3 regions of the Pseudomonas petroselini genome follow, and region 2 is predicted to be linked to each of the others. Evidence: riboswitches for the same ligand, from Rfam matches in the RefSeq annotation. Region 2 holds a riboswitch; each other region holds the start of a gene.

Region 1 (2,257 bases), 300 kb from region 2:
TGCGGCGAAATGGCGGTTTCGCCGATGGCCACGCCGGCGAGTACGGCGATCAGCAGCAATGCCAGGGCGAATAGGGTGCGCATCATTTTGGCAGGTCGTAGCCGTCGATGGCCGTGGCCAGTTGTTCCAGGCCGTCGAACATGCGGATGCTGGCCTGCAACGCCAGGGCGTCGAGGATGATAATGCGGTTGTTTTTCACCGCGTCCATGTTGCGGGTCACCGGGTCGCTGCGCAGGAAAGCGAGTTTCTTTTCATGGTCGTCGGCGGGGTAGCGGCGACGGTCCATGCGGGCGATCACCAGGAAGGTCGGGTTGGCCTTGGCAATCGTTTCCCAGCCGACGGCGGGCCACTCTTCATCGGACTGCACCACGTTGGACAGGCCGAGGGTTTGCAGCATGAACTCGGGAATGCCTTTGTGGCCGGCCACGTATGGGTCGCTGGCCATCTCCGAGCTGGAGAACCACACCAACGCGCTGGCCTGCTTGAGGCCTTTGCTCTGCACGGTGGCGACGGATTTGGCCAGGCGCGCCTTGAGTTCGTCGTTCAACTGCTGGCCGCGATCCTGTACGTCGAAGATCTGCGCCAATTGGCTGATGCTTTTATAAATGCTCTCGATACGGAACGGCTCCAGCCGCGTGCCGTCGGCGCCCACCAGGTTGTCCTTGCCTTCGCAGTCGGAGGGCAGCAGGTAGGTGGGGATCTTCAGTTCATGGAATTGCTCGCGGGTGCCGACCACACCCTGCGGCCCGACCACCCATTCCAGCTCGGCGGCCACCAGTTGCGGGCGTTTGGCGATCACGGCTTCGAAGCTCGGCTCGTTGTTGGCCAGGCGCTCGATGCGGTCGTTCTGTGCCTTGTACTGCGGTAACACGCGGTTGAACCACAGCGAAGTGCCGACCACTTTATCGCCCACGCCCAAGGCGTAGAGCATCTCGGTAGCGGCTTGGCCGATGGTCACGCTGCGCGCCGGCGCCTGCTGGAAGGTGAGGCTACTGCCGCAGTTTTCCACGGTGAGCGGGTAGTGGGTGGGCGCGGCGTGGGCCTGGGCACAGAAGCCAATGCCGGTGAGCAGGGCGGTAACGCGTGGCAGCATGGGACGATCTCCGAGTGAACCGTACGTGCAACTGGGGAGGTACGGTTCGGAAATACACCCTCGAGCGCTGTGGTAGAGACAGGCAAGAATGTCCTTCCCGGACACCCCGCCGGTTAGTGATTGAGCTTGAGCCGGCAGGTCTCCTGACTGATGCGTCGTCGCCACGCTCCGGCCTTCCCGGACAAGGTCCAGTGGCATCGAGGAGCAGGCTCAGCACCTACAGTTGCGGGGGCAGTTCCGATTGACGCGGGGGTACCGCGCTTCGGATTCCCTATTAGTCCCGTTTGGGAACCGGCGCGGTATGGTAGTCGATCGCGAGGTTGAACGGGAGGCCGTGACGCCAACGGTGGCTCTTTGGCGGTGGGGCTCCTATGATGCGCAGCCAATGGATCGCTTTATCACAAGGAATACACCGTGAAATTATTTCTCGCGTTCGCCCTCGTCGCCACGCTCGCCGGTTGTGCCACCCAGGGTAAATCTGAAAAGCAGATTCTTGACGAAGCCGCCACTGCGTATGTCGCGTCGATGCCGGCCGGGTCGGACAAACTCCGTTTGCACACGATGAGCATCCCCAAAAGCGGGATGTTCGGCGATACCCTGGCGATTTCCATGGCGGGTGAGCAAAACGCTGCTCGCCTCAGGGGAGAGCTGCTTGATGCCAAACGCTTGGGCGATGTGTTCTTTTTGATTATCGGTGCCGGCACGCCGGTTGATGTTGCGGTGATCGGCAAAGCAGTCGAAGGGCAGGATTTGAAGGGGATGCAGATTTACTACTCGGGCACTGAGGCGCAGAAGGACACGGTGCGTGCGGCGGTTGAGAAAACGCAGGCGCAGTTTCATTACATCAATGCGCAATGAGGGTTCGCCCGTTGGCCTGATAACTCTGGGTACGGTGCTGGACCTGTGGCGAGGGAGCTTGCTCCCGCTGGCGGCCTGACAGATGGCCTGGATGTTGGATCAGACCGGGTACATATCCGTTGCTGCGGTAACGGCCGCTGTGGGTTCCGCCCTTACGGCCATCCCTTTCAAGGTCTTTTCGTTTTGGCAGCCTTGATTACCCGGTCGGTTGAAACATGTGCATGTACCGCAGTGCCTTGGACCCATGTTTTGGGCTTAGGCACCTTGGGGCCGCGGGGGCTTTTCGCCACTTGTTTTGGTTGGATG
Region 2 (2,257 bases):
GGCGCGGCAAAGGTCACGGGGGGCGGCAAGGCCACTTCGCAACTGCTGCCCAGCGCTTGCGCAGCGGCGTCCAGGCGCACATCGAGGTCATTCAGTTCACTGGCCTGCACCAGGCCGAGGTGGCGGCTGGGTAATTCGATACCGGTCTCGCGGGACAATGCGCCGTACCAGCGCAAGCCTTCGGTGAGGCTGCCTTCAAGCAATTGCGCATGCCGCAGGGTGCCGACGCGGTTGGCCAGCACGCCCGCGAACGGCAAGTCCGGCTGATAACGCGCCAAGCCCAACGCCAGGGCGCCGAACGTCTGCGCCATCGCGGTGCCGTCGATCACACCCAGCACCGGCACGCCGAAGTGCCGCGCCAGGTCGGCGCTCGAGGGTGTACCGTCGAACAGGCCCATCACGCCTTCGATGAGGATCAGGTCCGCCTCCCCTGCCGCTTCCCACAGCAAACGGCGACTTTCCTGCTCGCCGACCATCCACATGTCCAATTGATACACCGGCGCACCGCTGGCACGCTCATGGATCATCGGGTCGAGGAAGTCCGGGCCGCATTTGAACACGCGCACCTTGCGCCCCAGGTTGCGGTGCAAACGGGCCAGTGCGGCGGTAACGGTGGTTTTGCCCTGGCCGGACGCCGGTGCGGCGATCAATACGGCCGGGCAATGACGGGGCTGATTCAAAGTTCGACGCCCTTCTGTGCCTTGATACCGGCCTGGAACGCGTGCTTGAGCATGCCCATTTCGGTGACGGTGTCGCCCATTTCGATCAACTCAGGCTTGGCGCCACGGCCGGTGACCACCACGTGTTGCATCGGCGGGCGGGCTTGCAGGTCGCTGAGGACCTGGTCCAGGTCTAGGTAGCCGTGCTTGAGGGCGATGTTCAATTCGTCCAGCACCACCAGGCCGATGGTCGGGTCTTGCAGCAATTCACGGGAAACCGCCCAGGCGGCTTCGGCGGCGGCGATGTCGCGCTGGCGGTCCTGGGTTTCCCAGGTGAAGCCTTCGCCCATCACATGGAAGCGCACTTGCTCGGGGAAGCGGCGGAAGAACAATTCTTCGCCGGTGCTGTTGCGCCCCTTGATGAACTGCACCACACCGCACTGCATGCCGTGACCCATGGCCCGTGCCAGCATGCCGAACGCGGAGCTGCTCTTGCCTTTGCCGTTGCCGGTCAATACCAGCAGCAAACCGCATTCGTTGGGGGAATTGGCGATGCGTTCGTCGATCACGGCTTTTTTGCGCAGCATGCGCGCCAGATGGCGTTCGTCGCGTTCGGGGGAATCGGTCATGGCAGCTCTCCGTTGGGGCTGGACAAAAACGGCGGGCAGGAAAAAGAAACACAGACAGCCAAGCATCGCCCACCGTGATGCTGTTGGATGTTTCAGGCCGGTCTCCGGGCTCATGAGTGGCGCTTGCTTTAATCAAGCAGGCAGGCCGAAGGTGCGCCTTCCCATATCGCTGGCGATACAGTGGCAAAAGGCACCGTCTTGACTCATTTACCGTTGCGGGGGCAGCGCCGGAATTGCGGCAGCACTGTGTACAAGTGCGCTCACTCACCGGCTTCCCTGTTTCACTCCGTCGACCCATGGGTCACGGAGCACCTGGAACAAGCCGCGAAGGTTAGTGGGTTGGGGGTGGAGCGTCAATTAAAGCTGGCCTTGGACTTGAACCAACGCCTCGGCTACCTCCTCTACCCTTACAGGTATTAAGGAGAACACCATGCATAAAACCAGACTTGCCCTACTCATCATGGTCGCCGGCACCCTCGCCGCCTGCGGTGAAAGCTCCACCCTCCAGGTCTCCGACGGCACCGGGCCTTCGCCCAAATTGCCGGAACCGAACAAAACCCTGATCCCCACGGTGAATATCGCGCCCGCCATCGGCTGGCCCGAAGGCGTGAAGCCAACCGCCGCTGCCGGCACTCAGGTGGCGGCGTTTGCCGAAGGCCTCGATCACCCGCGCTGGCTGTATGTACTGCCCAACGGCGACGTGCTGGTGGCGGAAACCAACGCGCCACCCAAGCCGGATGATTCCAAAGGCATTCGTGGCTGGGTCATGGAAAAGGTCATGGGCCGCGCCGGTGCCGGGGTACCGAGCCCGAATCGCATCACACTGCTGCGTGATGCCGACCACGACGGCGTCGCGGAAACCCGCACGGTATTCCTGGAAAATCTTAATTCGCCCTTTGGCATGACACTGGTCGGCAACGACCTGTACGTGGCGGACTCGGACAAGCTGTTGCGCTTTCCCTATCAACC
Region 3 (2,257 bases), 2.3 Mb from region 2:
GATCGCGGATTTGTGGCTCAGGCGGTCTGCGAAAGGCGCCAGTTGTTCTGCGCTGAAACAACGCAGCGGCAGGTTCAGGGCCGCGGCCAGTGCCAGTAGCCCCGGTTCATCCTGTTTGCGCGCGATACTGGCCAGTGCGGTGATGCGCTGGCGCTCGATACCGCCCTCGGCCAGGGCGGCATCAAACAGGCCCAGCAGGGTATGAACATCACAGCCGCGCTGGCAGCCCAGGCCGACCACCAGGGTCATGCGGAGTATTGATCGTCGCGGTTGCGGCGGAACAGCCAGGCGCTGATCAGGCCCAAGGCCAGCCAGAACGCGACGTTGGTCAACTGCGAAGCGATCTTGAACTGTGCTTCCAGGGCTTGCGGTGCCAGCATCGAATGCACCTCAGGCTGCGGCGCGCCGATTACGTGCGGTACTGCAAGGATCGCCACGCCCAGCACTTTCAGCAACCCGTTGCGACCGAACACGATCAAAGCGATACCTGCGGCGGTAGAGGCGGCGGTGCCGATCCACCACGTCTGGCGCAGCGCCAGGTCGGCGGCGGCGGTGCCTGGCAGCTCGGGCGGCAGGCCCATTGTCGGCGCCAGTACAAAGGTTGCATAACCGGCCAGGCCCCAGAGCAGGCCTTGAGCCGTACGGGTCGGTGCGCGCAGGGTGTACAGGCCGGCCAGCATCAGGGCGAAACCGACGGCGACCACCAGGTTGCCGCCCGTGGTGGACAGCACGCGCTGCCAGCCATCTTCCGGCTCCCAGGCTTCGGCGTCGTGGGTATGCGCGGCAGCACCGGCAGCGTGTTCATGCGTCACTTCAGTGACGGTTGGGGCCTTTTCAAAGGTTTCCGCCTGCAGAATCAGCGGGGCGACCCAGAAGCTTTGCAGCAGGGTGAGCAGCAGGGCGGCCAGGAGACCGGTGAAACCTGCGGTTTGCGCAATACGCTTGATCATGTCGGCAGGTCTCAGTGGCACGGGAACGCGGCGCTGTGGCGGGTATCGTGGGCGGCGTTGTGCACGGCCTCGATGTGCGAGAAACCGGCGAAGTACACCAGGCACGCGCCGAGGATCGACGCGCCGATGGCGGCGGTCAGGCGTTGGCTCAACGTAGAGGTGCTGCTGGCGGAGTGCGAGGTGCTGCTGATGATCGACATGGCGCGTCCCTTTCAGGTGTCAGGGTGAAACGAGCGCATGAAAACCCCGCGAGCCAGGCACGCAGATTTCTGAACAGCGCCCGCCCACCGCGGGTTTGTTATCTGATTTTTTCGGGCCGGTCTCCGGGCTTGCGAGGGGCTCAATGCCTGAAAACGTCGCCTTCCCATGCCGGCTGGCACAGTGGATATGACGTTTCGCTCGCTTACCGTTGCGGGGGCAGCACCGGACTGTCATGCGTGTGTGCATGAGTCACCGGTTTCCCGTTTCACCCTTTGCAGGGCACCCGAAACAAGATGTGTAGGAGAGCATGGGGGTGGGAGGGGAGTCAATTGGGGATGTGGGTACATATCCGTTATTTGGGTAACGGCGGCTTATGGTTCCGCTCTTACAGCGGGTCACTTTGGAAAAGAGCCCCAAAGTAACCAAAGGGCTCTTGCCCCAACACTCGGCACCTCGCTTAGGCTCGGTGTGCCCTCACTCCGGCTTGAATCCGTGGGCCGCCGCCACGCGCCATCCATGGCGCGGGGCGGCTAACCCGGCGTCCTGCCGGGTTACCCACGGATTCAAGCCTGCGTTCGGCCAGCGTGTTTGACGGGGCGCCTGAGATCAAGATCAAGATCAAAAGCAAGAGCACGGCGGCCTAGTAGCCGACCTGAGTGGTTGGATCAAAAGCAGGTACGTGTAAGAGCTGGCTTGCTCTCGATGGCGGTGTGTCAGCTGATGCAGTTGTGGCTGTCACCCTGCAATCGGGGGCAAGCCCCCTCCCACATTTAGACCGCGATCAACAGACGCAACTCCGGTCGGCTTTAAGGCCGCCGCGTTTGCCTTTGCTCTACACCACTCAAGCCGGCTGTCAGGCCGCTGTGCTTTTGCTTTTGCTTTTGATCTTAGGCGCCCCGTTAAACACGCTGGCCGGAATTCGACAGGGATTTGGGGGGTAAACCGGCAGGGATGCCGGTTTAGCCGCCCCGCGCCATGGATGGCGCGTGGCGGCGGCCCCCCAAATACCTGTCGGATTACGGGCACACCGAGCCTAAGCGAGGTGCCGAGTGTTGGGGCAAGAGCCTTTTGGTTACTTTTGGGCTCCTTTCAAAAGTGACCCGCCG

The links. Region 2 has a riboswitch for cobalamin ahead of cobO (cob(I)yrinic acid a,c-diamide adenosyltransferase). Riboswitches for the same ligand answer to the same signal wherever they lie in the genome.
Region 1: linked by a shared signal. The riboswitch ahead of ACI512_RS25375 (ABC transporter substrate-binding protein) and the one ahead of cobO (cob(I)yrinic acid a,c-diamide adenosyltransferase) in region 2 are both predicted to bind cobalamin.
Region 3: linked by a shared signal. The riboswitch ahead of ACI512_RS16185 (CbtB-domain containing protein) and the one ahead of cobO (cob(I)yrinic acid a,c-diamide adenosyltransferase) in region 2 are both predicted to bind cobalamin.

The regions. Positions count from the first base shown of each region.
Region 1 is NZ_CP173614.1:5,520,573-5,522,829, reverse strand. Features, by position in the region: gene ACI512_RS25380 (iron ABC transporter permease) at 1-86, opposite strand, end outside; gene ACI512_RS25375 (ABC transporter substrate-binding protein) at 83-1,093, opposite strand; cobalamin riboswitch at 1,209-1,404, opposite strand; gene ACI512_RS25370 (hypothetical protein) at 1,508-1,951, shown strand; gene ACI512_RS25365 (IS4 family transposase) at 2,119-2,257, opposite strand, start outside.
Region 2 is NZ_CP173614.1:5,818,180-5,820,436, forward strand. Features, by position in the region: gene ACI512_RS26780 (cobyrinate a,c-diamide synthase) at 1-680, opposite strand, end outside; gene cobO (cob(I)yrinic acid a,c-diamide adenosyltransferase) at 677-1,288, opposite strand; cobalamin riboswitch at 1,366-1,619, opposite strand; gene ACI512_RS26790 (sorbosone dehydrogenase family protein) at 1,719-2,257, shown strand, end outside.
Region 3 is NZ_CP173614.1:3,516,744-3,519,000, forward strand. Features, by position in the region: gene ACI512_RS16175 (cobalamin biosynthesis protein) at 1-249, opposite strand, end outside; gene ACI512_RS16180 (CbtA family protein) at 246-950, opposite strand; gene ACI512_RS16185 (CbtB-domain containing protein) at 962-1,150, opposite strand; cobalamin riboswitch at 1,247-1,453, opposite strand.